Regions from separate parts of the Pantoea sp. X-Soil-YNGN-844 genome, predicted to be linked through region 3. Evidence: predicted binding sites of a transcription regulator. Region 3 holds the regulator's gene; each other region holds the start of a gene.

The links. The regulator CRP, encoded in region 3, controls carbon source genes, mostly activating them, when cyclic AMP is high. The targets are predictions, from matches to a motif close to ATGTGANNNNNNTCACAT.
Region 1: the regulator CRP is predicted to act here: its motif matches at 2,485-2,502, upstream of AC6I8C_RS03545 (CdaR family transcriptional regulator).
Region 2: the regulator CRP is predicted to act here: its motif matches at 2,259-2,276, upstream of pth (aminoacyl-tRNA hydrolase).
Region 4: the regulator CRP is predicted to act here: its motif matches at 2,640-2,657, upstream of AC6I8C_RS16230 (glycine dehydrogenase).

What each region holds. Positions count from the first base shown of each region.
Region 1 is NZ_AP036007.1:812,925-817,677, reverse strand. Features, by position in the region: gene dapD (2,3,4,5-tetrahydropyridine-2,6-dicarboxylate N-succinyltransferase) at 1-549, shown strand, start outside; gene AC6I8C_RS03550 (DUF3461 family protein) at 774-1,166, shown strand; gene AC6I8C_RS03545 (CdaR family transcriptional regulator) at 1,229-2,386, opposite strand; gene degP (serine endoprotease DegP) at 2,572-4,017, opposite strand; gene dgt (dGTPase) at 4,152-4,753, opposite strand, start outside.
Region 2 is NZ_AP036007.1:1,710,850-1,715,602, forward strand. Features, by position in the region: gene AC6I8C_RS07940 (LysR family transcriptional regulator) at 1-61, shown strand, start outside; gene ychF (redox-regulated ATPase YchF) at 313-1,404, opposite strand; gene pth (aminoacyl-tRNA hydrolase) at 1,513-2,100, opposite strand; gene ychH (stress-induced protein YchH) at 2,356-2,631, shown strand; gene AC6I8C_RS07960 (GGDEF domain-containing protein) at 2,628-3,779, opposite strand; gene prs (ribose-phosphate diphosphokinase) at 3,991-4,753, opposite strand, start outside.
Region 3 is NZ_AP036007.1:3,653,849-3,658,601, reverse strand. Features, by position in the region: gene argD (bifunctional acetylornithine/succinyldiaminopimelate transaminase) at 1-1,027, shown strand, start outside; gene AC6I8C_RS17050 (YccS/YhfK family putative transporter) at 1,029-3,104, opposite strand; gene crp (cAMP-activated global transcriptional regulator CRP) at 3,162-3,794, opposite strand; gene AC6I8C_RS17040 (OsmC family protein) at 4,098-4,502, shown strand.
Region 4 is NZ_AP036007.1:3,505,917-3,510,669, forward strand. Features, by position in the region: gene AC6I8C_RS16210 (DUF4310 family protein) at 1-576, opposite strand, end outside; gene AC6I8C_RS16215 (DUF4311 domain-containing protein) at 588-1,364, opposite strand; gene AC6I8C_RS16220 (DUF4312 family protein) at 1,492-1,791, opposite strand; gene AC6I8C_RS16225 (SFCGS family glycine-rich protein) at 1,794-2,150, opposite strand; gene AC6I8C_RS16230 (glycine dehydrogenase) at 2,164-2,499, opposite strand; gene cybC (cytochrome b562) at 2,794-3,180, opposite strand; gene pmbA (metalloprotease PmbA) at 3,244-4,584, opposite strand; gene yjgA (ribosome biogenesis factor YjgA) at 4,700-4,753, shown strand, end outside.

The DNA.
Region 1 (4,753 bases), 2.8 Mb from region 3:
TGGGATGAAACGCGTTTCAAAGCAGCAGGCTTCCGCGTCGTGCCGCCTGCGGCTGTGCGTGAGGGTGCCTATATCGCCCGCAACACGGTGCTGATGCCTTCTTACGTCAACATTGGCGCCTTCGTGGATGAAGGCACCATGGTGGACACCTGGGCGACCGTTGGCTCCTGTGCACAGATTGGTAAAAACGTTCACCTTTCTGGCGGCGTGGGTATCGGTGGCGTGCTGGAACCGCTGCAGGCCAACCCGACCATTATCGAAGACAACTGCTTCATTGGCGCACGCTCTGAAATCGTTGAAGGCGTGATTGTTGAAGAAGGCTCAGTGATCTCAATGGGCGTTTACATCGGTCAGAGCACCAAAATTTATGACCGCGAAACAGGCGAAGTACATTATGGTCGTGTGCCTGCCGGCTCCGTCGTGGTCTCAGGTAACCTGCCGTCTAAGGATGGCAGCTACAGCCTCTATTGTGCCGTTATCGTGAAGAAAGTGGATGCGAAAACGCTGGGTAAAACCGGTATCAACGAACTGCTGCGCACTATCGACTGATTTAACTGACGGGCTGGAAACCAGCCCGTCATCTTTTCTTTACAGTCATTATCAAATAACATGCTTCGCGCCGCGAATTAACTGATGCGTTTAGTTTTTATCCAGGTCATAATCCGCGCCAGTTAAATCCTGTCGCGCAATGTTCATCCCGCTTATTTATGTCTACAGTTGACGGACGTCATGAACAAGTCTGCGCGCTTCTTACTTTTGATGGAAACAACGCTATGTATGACAATCTGAAAAGCTTAGGTATCAGTAACCCGGACGACATTGACCGCTACAGCCTGCGTCAGGAAGCCAATAACGACATTCTGAAGATCTACTTCCGCAAAGATAAAGGCGAGTTTTTCGCGAAGAGCGTTAAATTCAAATATCCGCGCCAGCGTAAAACTGTCGTTGCCGATCACGCGACGCAGGGCTACAAAGAAGTTCAGGAAATCAGCCCGAATCTGCGTTATGTTATCGATGAACTGGACCAGATTTGCCAGCGCGATCAGGTTGAAGTGGATCTGAAACGCAAAATTCTGGATGACCTGCGTCACCTGGAAAGCGTGGTCGCCCACAAGATCTCGGAAATTGAATCGGACCTGGAAAAATTAACCCGTAACAGCCGTTAATGTCCTGTCCGACACAAGAGGCCGGCTTTGCTGGCCTTTTTTTTATGCCGCAAACCTGCCCTCTACCCCTGCTCATCCAGTTGCAAAGCCACATAGAGCAGCAGCCTGTCGTCAAAATGGCCCAGATTCAGTCCCGTCAGTTCAGAAATCCGGTTCAGACGGTACTCCAGCGTATTGCGATGAATGAACAGTGCACGTGCGGTAGCGCTCGGCTGGACGTTATGGGTGAACCAGGCGATTAGCGTGCGGCGCAGCAAACCGTTGTTATCCATGCTCTTGAGCTTCGCCAGCGGCCGGGCGAGCTCATTGGCCTGCCAGCCGCCGCGCAGACTGTCGAGCAGCACCGGCAGCACCAGATCCTGATAAAAATAGCTACGCACTTCGGGCATACGCTGCTTGCCCACCATCATGGTGGTGCGCGCCGTCCGATAAGAGCGTGCGATGCTGCCCGGCCCGGTAAAGAAGTTACCCAGCGCGATGCGCATCCGAAGATGTCCGCTCTCTTTCATCCGCTGCAGCAACTGCTCAACGCGGCGGCGATGATCATCCTGATCGTAACGTCCATGCCCATTCAGGGCTGGTTTCAGCACCACCATTTCGGTCAGTGAGACAATGGCGATCAGATTATCGCGCTCCGGTGTGGTCAGCAGCGTTTGCAGCTGCTGTAACTCTGACATCGCGCTGTCGACGCCAAGCTGACCGCTATCCACCTCCAGAACGGCCACCACACGCGGTTGGTTGAGATCGATGCCGAGCCGCTGAGCCCATTCGGTCAGCTGTGGCGACAGGGTATCGCTGCGGATGAGATTCAGCACCAGCTCTTCACGCAGACGGCTGTCCTGTGCCAGCATATGCAGAAGCCGCGCCTGCTCCAGCATCATCTCTGCGGTCATGCAGACCAGCTCGCCGTAGTGCCGCAATGCCAGCGGCTCGCCGGTCAGGCCAATCACCCCGACGATGTCACCATCAATGCGCAGCGGCAGGTTAATGCCGGGCCGTACGCCATGAAGATGTTTAGCCACCGCTTCATCAATGTCGACAACGCGACCCTGCGAAAGCACCAGCAGCGCACCTTCGTGCAACTCCCCAATGCGTTCCCGGTCACCGCTGCCGATAATACGGCCCCGCGCATCCATCACATTGACATTGCTGTCAATAATTTTCATGGTGCGCGCCACGATATCCTGTGCCAGCCGGGCATCAAGGTGATAGGTAGCCATCCATTACTCCTGAAAAAGAGGGGGGAGAAACAGAATACGCATGGAAAGCAGGCAGAACATTGTGCATTTGCACAGAGCCAGGCGGTCATTTGCCGAATTTGCGGTGAGCATCACACTCTGCCAGGGCAAATGCCGGACATAAAAAAGGCGGACCGCAGTCCGCCTCTTCATCAGTGGTCGTTCCGTTACTGCATCAGCAGGTAGATGCTGCTGTCGCCGCGCTTCACATTCAGCGCCAGAACGGCTGGCTTGGTATCAAGGACTTTGCGCAGCTCGCCGAGGTTGGTTACCGGCTGCTGGTTAACGCCCTGAATCACGTCTCCCTTCTTCAGGCCGATACGCGCTGCGGCGCTGCCCGCTTTCACATTATCAACGCGAACGCCTTTATCACCGGTTTCAACATTGCTAAGGTCAGCCCCTTCAATGCCGTTGTAAATGGTGGCGGACTGCACTTTCGCCTGGCTGCTCTGCTGCAACTGAACAGAAACATCGACCGGTTTGCCGTCACGCAGCAGGCCCAGTTTCAGGGTAGTGCCAACCGGCAGTGAACCCACTTCTGCACGCAGCGAAGCAAAGCTGCTCAGCGGTTTGCCGTTCATGGAGACAATCACGTCACCCGCTTTGATGCCCGCTTTTGCAGCTGCAGAATCTGGCAGTACCTGGCTGACAAATGCACCACGCTGTGCATCGACTTTCATCGCTTTTGCCAGTTCGGAGTTCAGTTCCGTGCCCTGCACGCCCAGCTCGCCGCGTTTAACCTGTCCAAACTCAACCATCTGCGCCGTCAGGTTTTTCACCATGTTGCTCGGAATAGCAAAGCCGATACCGATGTTGCCGCCATCCGGCGCCAGAATAGCGGTGTTAATCCCAATCAGTTCACCGTTGAGGTTAACCAGCGCACCACCGGAGTTGCCCCGGTTAATCGCCGCATCCGTCTGGATAAAGTTTTCGTAATTTTCTACATTCAGGCCGCTGCGTCCCAGTGCCGAGACGATACCGGAGGTTACGGTTTCACCCAGTCCATACGGGTTACCGATTGCCACGGTGTAATCACCCACCCGCAGGCTGTCAGAGTCGGCGATTTTCACTGCGGTCAGGTTTTTAGCGTCCTGCAGCTGCACCAGCGCAATATCGGAACTCGGATCTTTGCCAATGACTTTTGCGTCATAGCGACGACCGTCGCTGAGCTGCACCTGAATTTTGGTGGCATTATTCACCACGTGGTTGTTGGTCACCACGTAGCCTTTTTCGGCGTTGATAATCACGCCCGATCCCAGTGCACGGAATTTTTCCTGCTGGGTATCAGGGGCGGGTGCGCCACCATTACCACCTTCACCGCCACCGTTCTGGCACATGGGTGAACCCTGGAACGGGGAACCGTCCTGACAGAATGGCGAATTGTCGCCAAAGAATTGCTGAAACTGCTGCGGCATGCGTGGGGTTTTTACTGTGGTGGTGCCCTCAACGCTGATACTGACCACAGACGGCATCACCTTCTCCAGCATGGGAGCCAGGCTTGGCAGTTGCTGGCTTTCGGAAGAGGCCGTTTGCGCAGCAGAAACAGTAACAGGGGCGAGCGCCATGCTCAGGCTCAACGCCAGCGCACTTAACACTAAAGTCTTTTTTTTCATTTTTCGTTTCTCAATAAGATTACTGTTCAGACCATTGCTGTGGTCGAAAGGTGAGATAAATGTTTTAGCGCGAAGTTCCTTTAAAAGTTTAAGCCAAAGGTAAAAATTTATTCGCGCTCTTTACAATCGGCGGCTTATTCTACTGCCATCAGCCGCCGGTACTCATCCCAGGCATAGAGATCGGTCATGCCGCTAATATAATCCTGAATAAGCCGGAAGCGATAATAACGTTCCCACAACAGCCGCTGATATTTATGCTCCACAACCAGATTACGCATCTTGTGCAAATAGGCTTTGCGGTGTTTCCCGGAGAGCTTATGAAAAAGCCGCGTTTCAATCGGGTGCTGGCGTAAAAAATCCTCATTCATCAGCGTGGTAAAGGCTTCATAATTAAGGCGCATCAGCGGCTGATAGATCTCCAGCAGCCCTTTAATCACGCGGTAACCCTGCAACTCCAGCTGTTCAACCTCGGAGTGATTAAACACCTGCTGGCGCGCAACGGTCTTAAAGAGTTGCAGTAAACGGCCCTCTTCACCCTCATCTTCCAGCAGCGCATGGTTAAAACTTCCCTCGAATATTGCAGGAAGATTATCAACAAAACGTTTCACCGCGTAACTGACCAGCACGCTCTGAACATTTACGCGTAATGACATAAAAAATTGATCGCTGCGGCTGCGGCGTTTTTTACTGCAGGCTTCCCGCCAGGCTTCACCAATAGTCCGGCTAAAGGCATCAT
Region 2 (4,753 bases), 1.9 Mb from region 3:
GATCCGTAACAGACTGTGGGAGATAGCACGGCAGTGTGAAACGCAGTTCATGGGGGGCTGAATACGTGCCGATTTCGGGTGAAGAGCAGGTGAGAGTATGGCGCTTAGGTTGCAACGGGTTCGTTTGCTGACTTGTGCGAAGAATGAGCGGGGCTGGAACAATATTTTTTTAAGATACTCATTACGGCGTTGCCGGAATGTGCAGACAGGCAATATTGATACGGCATTAAAAAAACCCACGCAGTTGCGTGGGTTTTAAGGTGTCTGTCAGATTTCATGAGGTTGCTAAAACCTCATGAAACAACAACCCAATCAGACGTTAAACAGGAAGTTCATCACATCGCCATCTTTCACAATGTACTCTTTACCTTCTGAACGCATCTTGCCGGCTTCTTTTGCACCTTGTTCGCCTTTGTAAGCGATGAAGTCTTCAAACGCGATGGTCTGGGCGCGGATAAAGCCTTTCTCGAAGTCGGTATGGATTTTACCGGCTGCCTGTGGAGCGGTTGCGCCGACCGGGATAGTCCATGCACGTACTTCTTTCACGCCAGCGGTGAAATAGGTCTGCAGGTTCAGCAGCGAGTAACCGGCGCGGATAACGCGGTTCAGGCCCGGCTCTTCCAGTCCCAGCTCCGCCATGAACTCTTCACGATCTTCATCTTCCAGCTCGGCAATGTCCGACTCAACGGCGGCGCACACCGGCACGACGACTGAACCTTCTGCTTCGGCAATCGCACGCACCTGATCCAGGTACGGGTTGTTCTCGAAACCATCTTCATTGACGTTGGCAATGTACATCGTTGGTTTCAGGGTCAGGAAGCTCAGATAGCGGATGGCCGCTTTGTCGTCGGCATCCAGATCCAGTGAACGCAGCATGCCCGCTTCAGAAAGATGCGGCAGGCACTTCTCCAGCGCAGCCAGCTCGGCTTTGGCATCTTTGTCGCCGCCTTTGGCTTTCTTCTGCACACGCTGAATCGCACGTTCACAGGTTTCCAGATCGGACAGCGCCAGTTCGGTGTTGATGACGTCAATATCTTCCGCCGGGTTCACTTTGCCCGCAACGTGGATGATGTTGTCGTTTTCAAAGCAGCGCACTACGTGGCCGATCGCTTCGGTTTCGCGGATGTTGGTCAGGAACTGGTTACCCAGGCCTTCACCTTTGGACGCCCCTTTCACCAGGCCCGCGATATCGACGAATTCCATGGTAGTCGGCACCACGCGCTGTGGCTTAACAATCTCAGAAAGCTGGTCCAGACGCAGGTCAGGCATGGGTACCACGCCGGTGTTTGGCTCAATGGTACAGAACGGGAAGTTAGCCGCTTCGATGCCCGCTTTAGTCAGCGCGTTAAACAGAGTGGATTTACCGACGTTCGGCAGGCCCACGATACCGCATTTGAATCCCATGGTTTAATACCCTTTATAACTGGATGGACAGCGCGCCAGAGGGCGGACTGTCGGAGACGAATGGAAAAATTTCGCGCATTATACACGGAATCACGACGATTCGGGCGTTTAAGCAGGCCTGAAGGCGTGCAGCCGGTTCATTGCCTTGATGCGATCCTCTTTCAGCCACAGTTCGGTGCAGCGCGCCGCCTCATCAATGGCATCATCAATCAGCTTCTGCTCGCTGGCGGGCGGTTTGCCCAGCACAAATCCGGTCACCTTGTTGCGATCGCCGGGATGCCCGATCCCGATGCGCAGCCGATGGAAATTGTTGTTGTTGCCCAGCTTGCTGATGATGTCTTTCAGGCCGTTATGGCCGCCATGGCCGCCGCCCTGCTTGAACTTCGCCACACCGGGTGGCAAATCGAGTTCATCATGCGCCACCAGAATCTCTTCTGGTGCGATGCGATAAAAGGTCGCCATCGCCGCCACCGCTTTACCGCTCAGGTTCATAAAGGTGGTCGGCACCAGCAGGCGCACATCCTCGCCGGCTATCGCCAGGCGGGCGGTGTAGCCATAGAATTTGCTTTCCTCTTTCAGTGACTGATTGTGGCGTTCAGCCAGTAGATCCAGATACCAGGCACCCGCATTGTGGCGTGTGGCGGCATATTCAGCGCCCGGATTGGCCAGTCCCACAATCAGTTTAATGCTGCTCACAATGATTATCCTGCTGTTATCGCGAAAGGGCGTTAGTTTACTTCGCCACAGGCGAGATGACAAAGCACAAGCATTGAAATGGTTCAGAACGGTGATTAATCATTTTCCATCTGAATCAACAGGCTGCATTCAGGGCCAGGTCATTCTTTATAGCTGATGTGTGATCCAGTCCGCAACGTGGACTTCAGCCATTGCCTAAACTTATGGCACTTAACATTGTGTGCGGTTATTAACTCATATGGATGGAGGTGCAGCATGAAACATCAACACTGCCGCGTAGCGGGTAACAGCTTGATGGTACTGGGATTAGTCACAATGGTGCTGGGTGTTGGGTTTTCAATCATGAACCAGCTGCCGACACTCGATTTGCCGCAGTTTCTGGCGCAGGGCGCCATTCTGAGCATCTTTATTGGCGCACTGATGTGGCTGGTGGGCGCGCGTATCAGTGGCCGTGAAAAAATTGAAGATCGCTATTACTGGCTGCGTCACTATGACAAGCGCTGCCGCCGGACACCCAATTCCCACCACTAACTGATGGCTGCCGGGACCGGATGCTGCGCAGTGCAGTTCCGGCCACTGGCTTTCGCGTGATAGAGCGCTGCATCTGCCAGCGCCAGTAAACTCTCAAAATCCTGCTGGCCCTGCGTGACCGTGGCAAAGCCAATGCTGACTGAATAAGCTATGTCATTGGGTTGCGATGTACAGACCGCCAGCCGGATCGCCTCACACCACGCCTCTGCATCCCGTGCTCCAGCCGGAACGATGGCCGCAAACTCTTCTCCGCCCAGTCGTGCAAAACGCCCCTCAGCCGGTATCAATTCTCTGACTATTTCGCAAAAGTGAATTAAAATCTGGTCGCCCTGATGATGGCCATATCGATCATTGATGCTTTTAAAATGATCGAGGTCGAACAGTATTGCGCTGAACGGTCGGTTCTGACGGCGGCAGCGCGCCACAATTTTTGTGGCTTCAGTAAATAAGGCGCGGCGATTCCAGACGCTGGTCAGCGGATCGTGCAGGGAAGTGTGTTTTAACGCTATCTGCATCCGCTCATTTACCATGGCCAGAATGGTAAACGTCAGGCCGATGACAAACAGAATGGATTCCAGAATCACGTAAACCGAAAAGTCTGACCCGCCAATCGCCCCGGGTTGCGTGCTGGGAATGGCGCTATCCAGAAACATGCGCGCCAGATGAAACAGCAGGTGGATCCACAGCAGCAACTGGGCAGGCCAGAAAGTGGCTTTCAGCGTGTCACGCGCCAGCCAGACCAGTTGGATCAGTGCGGCGGTATAGGCGACGCAGGCGATGCACAATACCAGTACCCGTTTGGGTAAGCTGTGATAAAACGCCGGAAAGCAGCAGAGGAGTGCCCAGAGCAGCGCACCCAGTAGCCAGTGCGTGCCGATAGGTTTACCGCAGAAGCGCCGGAACGCATTTAATAATCCGCCATAAGCGAGCATCACTAACACATTGCCGACCGCAACCGGCAGGAAATGCAGGCCGCTGCTGCGCAGGCTGCTTAAGAATACGGCAATCAGGGTGAAAACCAGTGACAGGCAGGTGAAGCCAAGAACGCGGTCATAGTGCGACCCGACCCAGGCAAAAACCATAATAATGCTCAGAAACCCCAGCACATAGAGCTCGCAGACAAATAATGTGTAGATATCGAGGCTCATGGTGGCTGAATTCTGATGGGAAATGCGCAGCAAATTACCATTTAATGCTAAAGGGCAGAAGCGGGGGAGCACTGCGTTTTAGTAAAAAAGTGGGTGGCGTTGAAAATAGGGGATTAAAAGGAAATTTATCGGGGAAAAATCAGAAAAAAAAGCGCGTTAATCCAGACGGCAGAGATAAAAAAACCGGGCACAGGGCCCGGTTCCGCGAAGATTAATGCTCGAACATCGCCGAGATAGATTCTTCGTTACTGATGCGGCGAATCGCTTCGGCCAGCATGCCAGATAAGGTCAGTGTGCGCACATTCGGCAGTGACTTAATCTCGTCTGAAAGCGGGATGGTATCGCAGACGATGACCTGGTCGAGTACAGATTTACGCAGGTTTTCGACCGCATTGCCGGAGAAGATCGGATGCGTCGCGTAAGCAAACACGCGTTTGGCACCACGTTCTTTCAGCGCTTCAGCCGCTTTGCACAGCGTGCCGCCGGTGTCGATCATATCGTCGACCAGCACGCAGTCGCGGCCAGCAACGTCACCAATGATGTGCATCACCTGAGAAACGTTCGCGCGAGGGCGACGTTTATCGATGATAGCCATGTCGGTGTCGTTCAGCAGTTTAGCGATAGCACGGGCACGTACTACGCCACCAATATCGGGAGAAACAACAATCGGGTTTTCCAGACCGATCTGCATCATATCTTCCAGCAGGATCGGGCTGCCAAATACGTTATCAACCGGGACGTCGAAGAAGCCCTGGATCTGCTCGGCGTGCAGGTCAACCGTAAGAACACGGTCAACACCGACGCTGGAAAGGAAGTCTGCCACTACTTTAGCGGTAATAGGCACACGCGCGGAACGCACGCGGCGGTCCTGACGGGCATAACCAAAGTAGGGGATGACTGCGGTAATACGACCAGCAGAAGCACGACGCAGCGCGTCGACCATCACAACCAGTTCCATCAGATTATCGTTGGTG
Region 3 (4,753 bases):
AACACTGAAAAGCCAGGGCGAAACGCTGTGGCACACCAGCAATGTCTTTACCAACGAACCGGCACTGCGTCTCGCCAGTAAGCTCATTCAGGCGACCTTTGCCGATCGCGTCTTCTTCGCCAACTCCGGTGCCGAAGCGAATGAAGCTGCGTTTAAGCTGGCGCGTTACTACGCCTGCAAACGTCATAGCCCGTTCAAAAGTAAGATCATCGCGTTTCATAACGCTTTTCATGGCCGGACGCTGTTTACCGTTACGGTCGGCGGCCAGCCAAAATATTCTGATGGATTCGGCCCGAAACCGGCGGATATTGTCCACGTGCCGTTCAATGACCTGGACGCCGTGAAAGCGGTAATCGACGATCACACCTGTGCCATTGTGGTTGAACCGATTCAGGGTGAGGGCGGCGTCATGCCCGCGACGCAGGAATTTATGCAGGGACTGCGTGCACTTTGCGATCAGCATCAGGCGCTGCTGGTACTGGACGAAGTGCAGAGCGGTATGGGACGTAGCGGCAAACTGTTCGCCTATGAGCATTATGGCGTCCAGCCCGATATTCTGACCTCAGCCAAAGCGCTGGGCGGCGGTTTCCCGGTGAGCGCCATGCTGACCACTAACGAGATCGCCTCAACCATGGCACCGGGCGTGCATGGCACCACCTATGGCGGCAACCCGCTGGCCTGTGCCATTGCTGAAACCGCGCTGGATATTATTAATACGCCGGAGGTGCTGGCGGGCGTGGAGATGCGTCGTCAGCACTTTGTCACGGCGCTGCAGGCCATCGACGCGAAGTATGACCTGTTCAGTGACATTCGCGGCAAAGGTCTGCTGATTGGCGCGGCGCTGAAACCTCAGCATGCCGGCAGGTCGCGCGACATCCTGAATGCAGCTGCCGCTGAAGGGGTGATGGTGCTGGTGGCCGGCACCGACGTGATGCGCTTTGCCCCGTCGCTGATCATCGAGCCTGCTGACATTGAAGAGGGCATGAGCCGCTTCGCCACCGCCGTCGGCAAAGTGCTCAACGGCTAGCTTAGTTTTTGCGTAAGCGTCTGATTAGCCAGCGGCCATGTTGCGGTCGCTGGTTCCACGCCAGCGATGAAATGGTGTACATCACGCTCAGGTGATCGAGAATGCGCCGCACATGCTGTTCCACCACCGTGATCGGTCCCTCACTGATGTTCTCCAGGTCATCCAGCAGATTCACCTGTGAGCTTTCACCATCATATTCCAGCCGCTGCTGACACCGCTGCAGCGCAATTTCGCAGGATTGCAGATAGCGTTGAGCCAGCGAGGCGGTCAGCATCGTGTGCTCGCGCGCCAGAATCGTTATCGCATTGATATGCTCGACGATAAACTGACTGTGGGTGACCCAGAGCCGCATATCACTCAGATAGCGGGCGTTGAATGCCGGTTCCTGCATCGCCTGATTCAGTGAGTTAAACAGCGCATTGTGTGCCTGATTCACTTTCACGCGCTGATAAGCCAGTTTCTCTGACGACTGTTCATCGCCCAGCAAGAGCCGCAGCGCATCCTGATAGGTTTCCAGCGCGTCGTGGGCGTTCTGCCGCAATAAGCCGCTCTGCCACTGCGGCCACAGCCACAGCATCCCACCAAAGGCGATCAGACAACCCATCAGCGTATCCATCAGTCGCGGCAGCAGAAACTGCGCGCCATTCAGTGACAGCAGTTGCAGTGAGTAAACCGCCGTAACCGTAAAGCCAATCATCGACCAGCCATAGAACTGGCGGGTAAAGCGATAGCTGATAAAGGTGATCGCCAGCATGATCATCAGTACCAGTGACTCCGGCACCGCCAGCCGCAGCGTGGCAGCCGCAATCACCAGTCCTGCAAAGGTGCCCAGCGCCCGGTGCTGGATACGGACGCGGGTGGCGCTGTAGCCGTTCTGGCTGACGAACATAATGGTCATCAGGATCCAGTAGGGTTTAGGGATGTTGAAGAACAGCGCCAGCGCGCTGCCCAGCATCAGCATCACCGCAAAGCGACCTGCCGTGCGCAGCGCCGACGAGCGAAACGAGAGATAGCTGCGCAGCGCCGGTAACAGCGGCAGGCGGCGCTGGCGGTCTGCCATCAGATCGCGCTGGTAAAGCGGCTTCTGGGTGCGCAGCACGCGCGCAATGCGGTTGAAGTGATAAAGGCAGAAGTTACCCACCGGATTATCGGGATGCTGATGAGCAATTTTCTCCAGCGCGCCGAGCTGTTTATCCATCGCAAAGCGGTCGGGTAACTGGTGATAAAGGATGTTATCCGCCAGTACCCGCAGCCGGGCCGAGATGGTTTTGGCATTCCAACGGATCACCGCTTCAGCATGGCTCTGCTCCACCAGCTTTTGCACCTCTTCCGGGCGGTGCAGGCTGACCGAGATATGCTCCTGCAGATCGAGTGCCACCTGGAAAGCGCGCGTCAGCCGCTTATGGCTGTGATCGCGGCTGGCCGACAGCATGTGCATCTGCTGATAACAGGTGTTGATCAGATCGACCACTTTCTGCTGGTGAGCCAGCAGCGGCGGCAGCGCTTTTTCGGGATCGGTCAGCTGCGTCAGCAGGGTATATTTGGCGTCGCAGTAGTTGGCCAGCTCGCGGTAGATCAGGCTCAGGCTCTCACGCATCGGCTGCTCTTTCCACAGCCAGAACCAGAACCAGTTAAATACCCCATACCAGAGCGTGCCGCCGATATAGAGCAGCGGAGTGACATAGATGGGCATGCGGCCAATCAGGCTGAGTGTAAAGATCGCGGCAATAAGGGTGCCGGGCAGCAGACGGCCATGCAGCGGGCTAATCTCACCGGTGACGCCAAGCAGCAAAGGCATAGCGAAGAGGATCAGCGGCAGTGGAATCGCATGCAGAGTGAGCCACTGAATCAGAAAGCTGCCGAGGGCAAACAGGCTGCCGCCCACAATCAGACGTTTGAAGAAGCGTTTATGCGGGGTATCCAGACCGGCGATATTGCAGCAGGCGGGCACTAACGAGAACAGCAGACCTTTTTGCAGGTCGCCAGCCAGCCAGCCCAGTGCCACCGGCAGACAGAGCACCAGCGTTTGCCGCAAGGCGTAGTTAACTTCAGGATGGTAAATGATTCGACGCCACATCGGCCCAACACAAACAATAACGGCGTGATGTTGCCATCACGCCGTGGATGACAGGAATTAGCGGGTGCCGTAAACGACGATGGTTTTGCCGTGTGCGGAGATCAGGTTCTGATCTTCCAGCATCTTCAGAATACGGCCCACGGTTTCACGTGAACAACCCACAATCTGGCCAATTTCCTGACGAGTGATTTTAATTTGCATGCCGTCGGGATGCGTCATGGCATCTGGCTGCTTCGCCAGGTTAAGCAGAGTCTGTGCAATGCGTCCGGTGACGTCGAGGAAAGCGAGGTTACCCACTTTTTCAGACGTGACCTGCAGGCGACGCGCCATCTGCGAGGAGAGTCGCATCAGGATGTCGGGGTTAACCTGGATCAGCTGACGGAATTTCTTGTAAGAAATCTCCGCCACTTCGCACGCGCTTTTCGCACGTACCCAGGCGCTGCGCTCCTGACCTTCTTCGAACAGGCCAAGCTCACCAATAAAATCGCCCTGATTCAGGTAGGAAAGAATCATCTCTTTGCCTTCTTCATCTTTAATCAGAACCGCGACGGAACCTTTCACGATGTAGTAAAGCGTTTCTGCTTTTTCACCTTGGTGAATCAGCGTACTTTTGGATGGATACTTGTGAATATGGCAATGGGACAGGAACCATTCGAGTGTAGGGTCTGTTTGCGGTTTGCCGAGAACCATTCGCTATTATCCTCTGTTGTAATCGTGCCCAAAATACAGGGGGCAGTTTTCCCTGTCAGGCGGTGAAAGCTTCAAGCGTTTCCTTTTCAGGAAATTATTCGGGCCGCATCAGGCGCAGTGCGCATCATTCTTCCCGGCTTCGCCATCGGGTGACGAAAAATATTTTCAGCACTGTTTGTAGCACAGCTTTTGCCGACTGTCTTCTGTTGTCTCGCTTCAGCTACGGGCGGATTTCTCTGGATTGCTGTTTACCAGGTGAAAGCGTACTCTGGCGACAAAACAGCGTATTCCGGAGCAAAAATCATGCAGGCAAGAGTGAAATGGGTAGAAGGGCTGACATTCCTCGGAGAATCCTCATCCGGCCATCAGATACTGATGGATGGCAATTCGGGTGATAAAGCGCCCAGCCCAATGGAGATGGTGCTGATGGCGGCGGGTGGATGCAGCGCGATTGATGTGGTTTCAATTCTGCAAAAAGGCCGCAACGATGTGGCTGATTGTGAAGTAAAACTGACCTCAGAACGTCGTGAAGAGGCGCCGCGAATCTTTACGCACATCAACCTGCATTTTATCGTGAGTGGCAAAGCGCTCCAGGATAAAGCGGTCTCACGCGCGGTGGATCTTTCGGCTGAAAAATATTGCTCGGTGGCCATCATGCTGGGTAAAGGTGTGACGATGACGCATAGCTATGAAGTGGTTGAGCTGTAACAGTCGCAAGGGTTATCCCAGACCTGCTAACTTCACTGCCAGTGTCTGATGCAGGTTGCTTTAAGACTGTGCCGGCGCAGAGAACCGGGTCAGATCGGAAAGACGCAAAATCCGCCATCCATGGCATGCTCTTCCCGCGCCGTCCTGGCGCGGGACGCTTTCCTCTTCTGACCCGGTTCCCTGCGTGTTGAGCTTTCGTGTTGCTGTCAGATTTACCGTGCTTTGGCTTTGTTATAGGTTTGAAGAAACCA
Region 4 (4,753 bases), 150 kb from region 3:
CTTGTTCCAGAGATAGAACAGCAGCGCACCCAGCAGCGAACCCAGGCCAATCGGAATGGAGGCTGCCATAGCGGACAGGATGATCAGCGGACCCAGGAAGCGGCCGGAAGCATTACCCGCGCCCATCATCACGTCTGCGCCGTAGGTCGAATCGCTCTGATTGATGGTGAATTTACGCGCCAGAATAATCAGGTAGCCAATCGCCACGCCAATCACCAGGCCCGTCGCCAGCGAAGCTGCGAAGTTCGCCACGGGAAAGACGATGCCCGCCCCCAGCAGCAGTGCCGGCACACCCAGCCCGACCCCGGTCTGGATCGCGCCGCCGATATCGAGAATGCCCACCAGCGAGCCTTCGATAATTCGGGCAAACAGGAAGCTGGCACCGAAGGCGGCGACCGCGCCGTAGACGCCAGTTTCCATCCCTGCGCGCAGCATCGAGACAAACGCCACTTCGTTAAACGCGCCGATGCCATAGAGGTAATACATGTGCGTCCCGGCGAAAACGCCCGAGGAGAGCAGGCCAACAAAGATCGGGAAAGACCAGTCGGCGTACCAGAAGCCTTTATTTTCGTTCATCGCATCGCCTCTTATTTGCCGCTGACTGAGTTGTGGATCATGTCGAGCCAGCCTGGAATGCCGAGCTGGAAGGACTGCAGCAGCTTCATGTCGAAACCGCGGAAGAAACCGCTCAGCACAAACAGCAGCACGATGGCGGTCATCATTACTTTGGTGACCCGGTTCCAGCCGCTCTCTTCCACGCCTTTACCGATCAGGATCCCCAGCACCAGACCTGGTACGGCGTTGCCCATGATCAGCTGCGCCAGACCGCCAAAAATGGTGGCCCAGAAGCCTGACTTTTTGCCGGCATCGATCGCCGCCAGCCAGAAGATGACCGGCATGACGGTATTCACCAGCAGGTTTGCGGCGGGCACCAGCACTTTGACCGCCGTCACCTGCAGCGCAGCCGGCACAGCAGAGGCGGTAGAGTTAAGGAAGGCGACCACGATCATGCCGATGATGCCGCAGGTGACGGCCATTTTTTTCGGATCGTGCAGCGTCTCCGCCACATTACGATTCTTCACCATCAGGGCAGCCGCACCCCAGTTTGGAATGATGCGATGGTCCACATCCTGCGTGAATGAACCGGCTGCGACAGACGATGCCCAGGCATTGAAAAAGAAGCCAAGACCAAAGGAGAAGTGAGATGCCGGATCGCCTTCACACGAGTTCAGCTCGCCCAGCGTACGAAAGGCCCCCATGCCCTGGGTGGTGGGCGCGTGGAACATACGTGCAGCCCCTGCGCCAACGCCGACGCCAACCAGGCCCCCAATGATCAACGACTTAAACAAAATGATTAAAAACATGTTGTTGTACCTTGTTGTCGTTTTTACCCGCCCTATCCGCGTCGCCGCATCGCCCCGGCCTGACCGCCGCGCTATCGCTACAGCAGTGGAATGGGCAAACGGCGGGCTGATGTAAACAGGTTCTGTTTTATGATGCCGCCGTGAACGTCACCTGCTCGGTGTCGAAAACGGTGACGCTGACGGTGATCTCCAGCGTCACGCTGAAGCTCCGCCGTTGGCGCGCCAGAAAGAAAAAGAGAAACTTCTCGGTTCTGACGCTCTCCTGCGCGCGCAGCACCCGGACATCCTGAGGTTCGATGCGCAGCAGAATTTTTTGCGTCGCGCGCAGAACCTGGTTCTGCACACGACTCAGGGCATCGGCAAAGGCTTTCGCTTTGGTGTCGCCTTTGCCCTCAACCGTCACCTGGGTAACGTAGTGTTCTTTCATAATCAGCTGCCGTGCTTCTTGTTCCAGGCCTGCACCAGCCGCTCGCCTAACTCTTCTTTATCCATAAAGCCGAAGCCCAGCACGGTGGCGCCTTCATTGATGGCGGTGACGCCTTCGTCAACAGAACGCATGCCGTGTTTGGCTTTGTAGCCATATTTGTTCTGCGCGGTGATAGCACCCGCGCCGCCGCTGCCGCAGAACGAGATGCCGAAATCGGCGTTTTCTGCTTTCATCACGTCACCCAGCTTCATGTCAGCGGCCACGCCTGGCACCACGACAGCACGACCACCCGCTTTCTCGATGCCCGCCGCCACTTTCTGGCCCTTACCTAAACGATCGCCAATCACTACTGTTACCATGGTGTGTTCCTCTTCAGTTATTTGATCGCGCGACTTCAATATGCACTGACAGCAGCCAGGCCTCTTCGCGGGGGAGATTGCCGAACAGGTCGACGACCTGCTGCGCCAGCGCGACCGTTTCAGGCGGAATATCCTCAAACAGCTCCGCTTCCACTTCCGGCAGTGGCTCCCCGCTCAGCGAGCGTGACGCCATGGCACCGACATGCGATTGCAGCATCTGCTGCTGGACCGCATTGGGCTGAATGCCATGCTGCTGATAGATCGCCGCAATCTGCGTCATTACGCTGTCAGCCAGCTGTTGCACTTTCTCCGGTGGCGCTTCATACACCGGGACGCCGTTATTGCTCACCTTGCTACTCCTGTTAAACCGGATAATTCGCGTTAGAAATAAATTAGCGGTCATCACCCCGGCTGTGGAGAGGCAACATTTCCAGCAGTAAGTGGAAATTGAAGTGAAGGTTGTGCGCCAGATCGCAGGCTGCACGCTAAATGTGATATGCGTCGCAAAATGCGCAAAATGATGGCGTTAGCTTTGCCAGGCGGTAAAGTTGTGCGGCAACCAGACTGCCGGGCGGTGGTTTACGGTGCGGTGATAAGCAGAAGTGATGGTAAAAACCGCCGGTCGGGCTGACCGGCGGTCGGATTAGCGGAATTTCTTATGGTTGGTATTACGGATGTCATCAAATTTAGCGGCTTCGCGCTTTGCGCCGTCCACGTTGTTGGCTTTCGCCAGCGCGCTGACCACGTCAATCTGTGCGATGAGTGAGTCAAGGCCCGCGTGGTAGTCTTTGAGCTGCGCACTGTCAGCAGGCTGACCTTCCAGCTTATCAGGCGTCGACTTTTTGGCATCCTGCGCCGCGGTTCGCATTTTGGTTAACGCCTGCTGCATTTCCTGCGCACTGTCCGTTTTCTTAACGATTTTCAGGTTCGCATTGAGCGTGTCCATATCCTGCTCCAGATCTGCCGCATAGAGGCTGACGCTGGAGAACAACAGAGAAGCCGACAACATTGCAATCACATGCTTACGCATCATTATTTCCTTTTTATTGTGATGAAAAAAAAGCAGCCAACAGGCTGCTTCAGGAATTCATCTTTATTGTCCCGCTATTTTCATCTCAGGCAGTAACACGGAACCGCACTGGATATTACTGCGGGTTTCAATATCGTCACCGATGGTCACCATGTTGTGCCACATCTCTTTAAGATTGCCGGCAATGGTGACTTCGCTGACCGGGTACTGAATGACGCCATTCTCAACCCAGAAACCGGCTGCACCGCGTGAGTAGTCACCAGTAATGGCGCTGACGCCCTGGCCCATCAGCTCGGTCACCACTAATCCGGTTCCCATCTGCTTCAGCAGGTCGTCAAAGCTGTGGCCCTGACCCGCAATGCGCCAGTTATGAATACCACCAGCATGACCGGTGCTGGTCAGACCCAGTTTACGTGCGGAATAGCTGGTCAGCAGCCAGGTCTGCAATACGCCATCTTTGATGATGTCGCGCGCCTGAGTCCGCACTCCTTCGCTGTCGAACGGCGTGGAGGCGAGCCCTTTCAGCAGGTGTGGCTGTTCACTGATGGTGAGCCACTCCGGCAGAATCTGCTGCCCCATTGAATCCAGCAGGAAAGTCGATTTACGGTAAACGCTGCTACCGCTGATCGCACCAACCAGATGACCAAACAAGCCGGTCGCCACTTCAGCGGCAAAAATTACCGGGGCTTTCATGGTCGGCAGTTTACGCGGGGCCAGACGGGAGAGTGTACGGCGCGCGCACTCGGCTCCTACCCACTCCGGGCTTTTCAAATCTTCAAACGCACGGCCAATGGTATAGGCGTAGTCGCGCTCCATATTGCCATCCTGCTCAGCGATGACGCAGCTGGAGAGCGAATGGCGGCTTGAGCAGTAGCTCTGCAACATTCCATGGCTGTTGCCAAACACTTTAATGCCGACGTGGCTGTTGAAACTGCCGCCTTCGGTGTTGGTAATTCGCTTGTCGGCACGCAGCGACGCCTGCTCCGCCTGCGCGGCCAGTTCAATGGCGCGGTCAGCGTCAATTTCCCACGGATGGTAAAGATCCAGATCCGGCGCATCATAGGCCAGCAGCTCTGCGTCGGCCAGACCGGCAAACGGATCGGGCGAGGTGTAGCGGGCAATATCAATCGCCGCCTGCACGGTACGTTTGATCGCATCCGGGCTGAGGTCGGTCGATGAGGCACTGCCTTTACGATTCTGATGATAAACGGTGATGCCCAGCGCACCGTCGCTGTTAAATTCAACGTTTTCCACTTCGCCATAACGGGTGCTGACCCCGATGCCGGTGGTCTTACTGACAGCCACTTCCGCGCTGTCAGTGCTTGCTTTAGCCAGTTCAAGTGCCTGCGCAATGGCCTGCTCCAGTACTTTTCGCTGTTCTGCAACCTGAGTAGATACGTTCATCGACCTGCCGTCTAATCTTATGTGTGAATGATTTGAGTCTATCAGAGTCAGAGAACAATTTCGCAGTCACCCGATAAACTGGTAGGATTAGCCTCTTTTTTTTGGGAGCCCGGAAATGACCAGACAGCCCGATGAGTGGCTCGACGATGTGCCAGATAATGACGAAGAA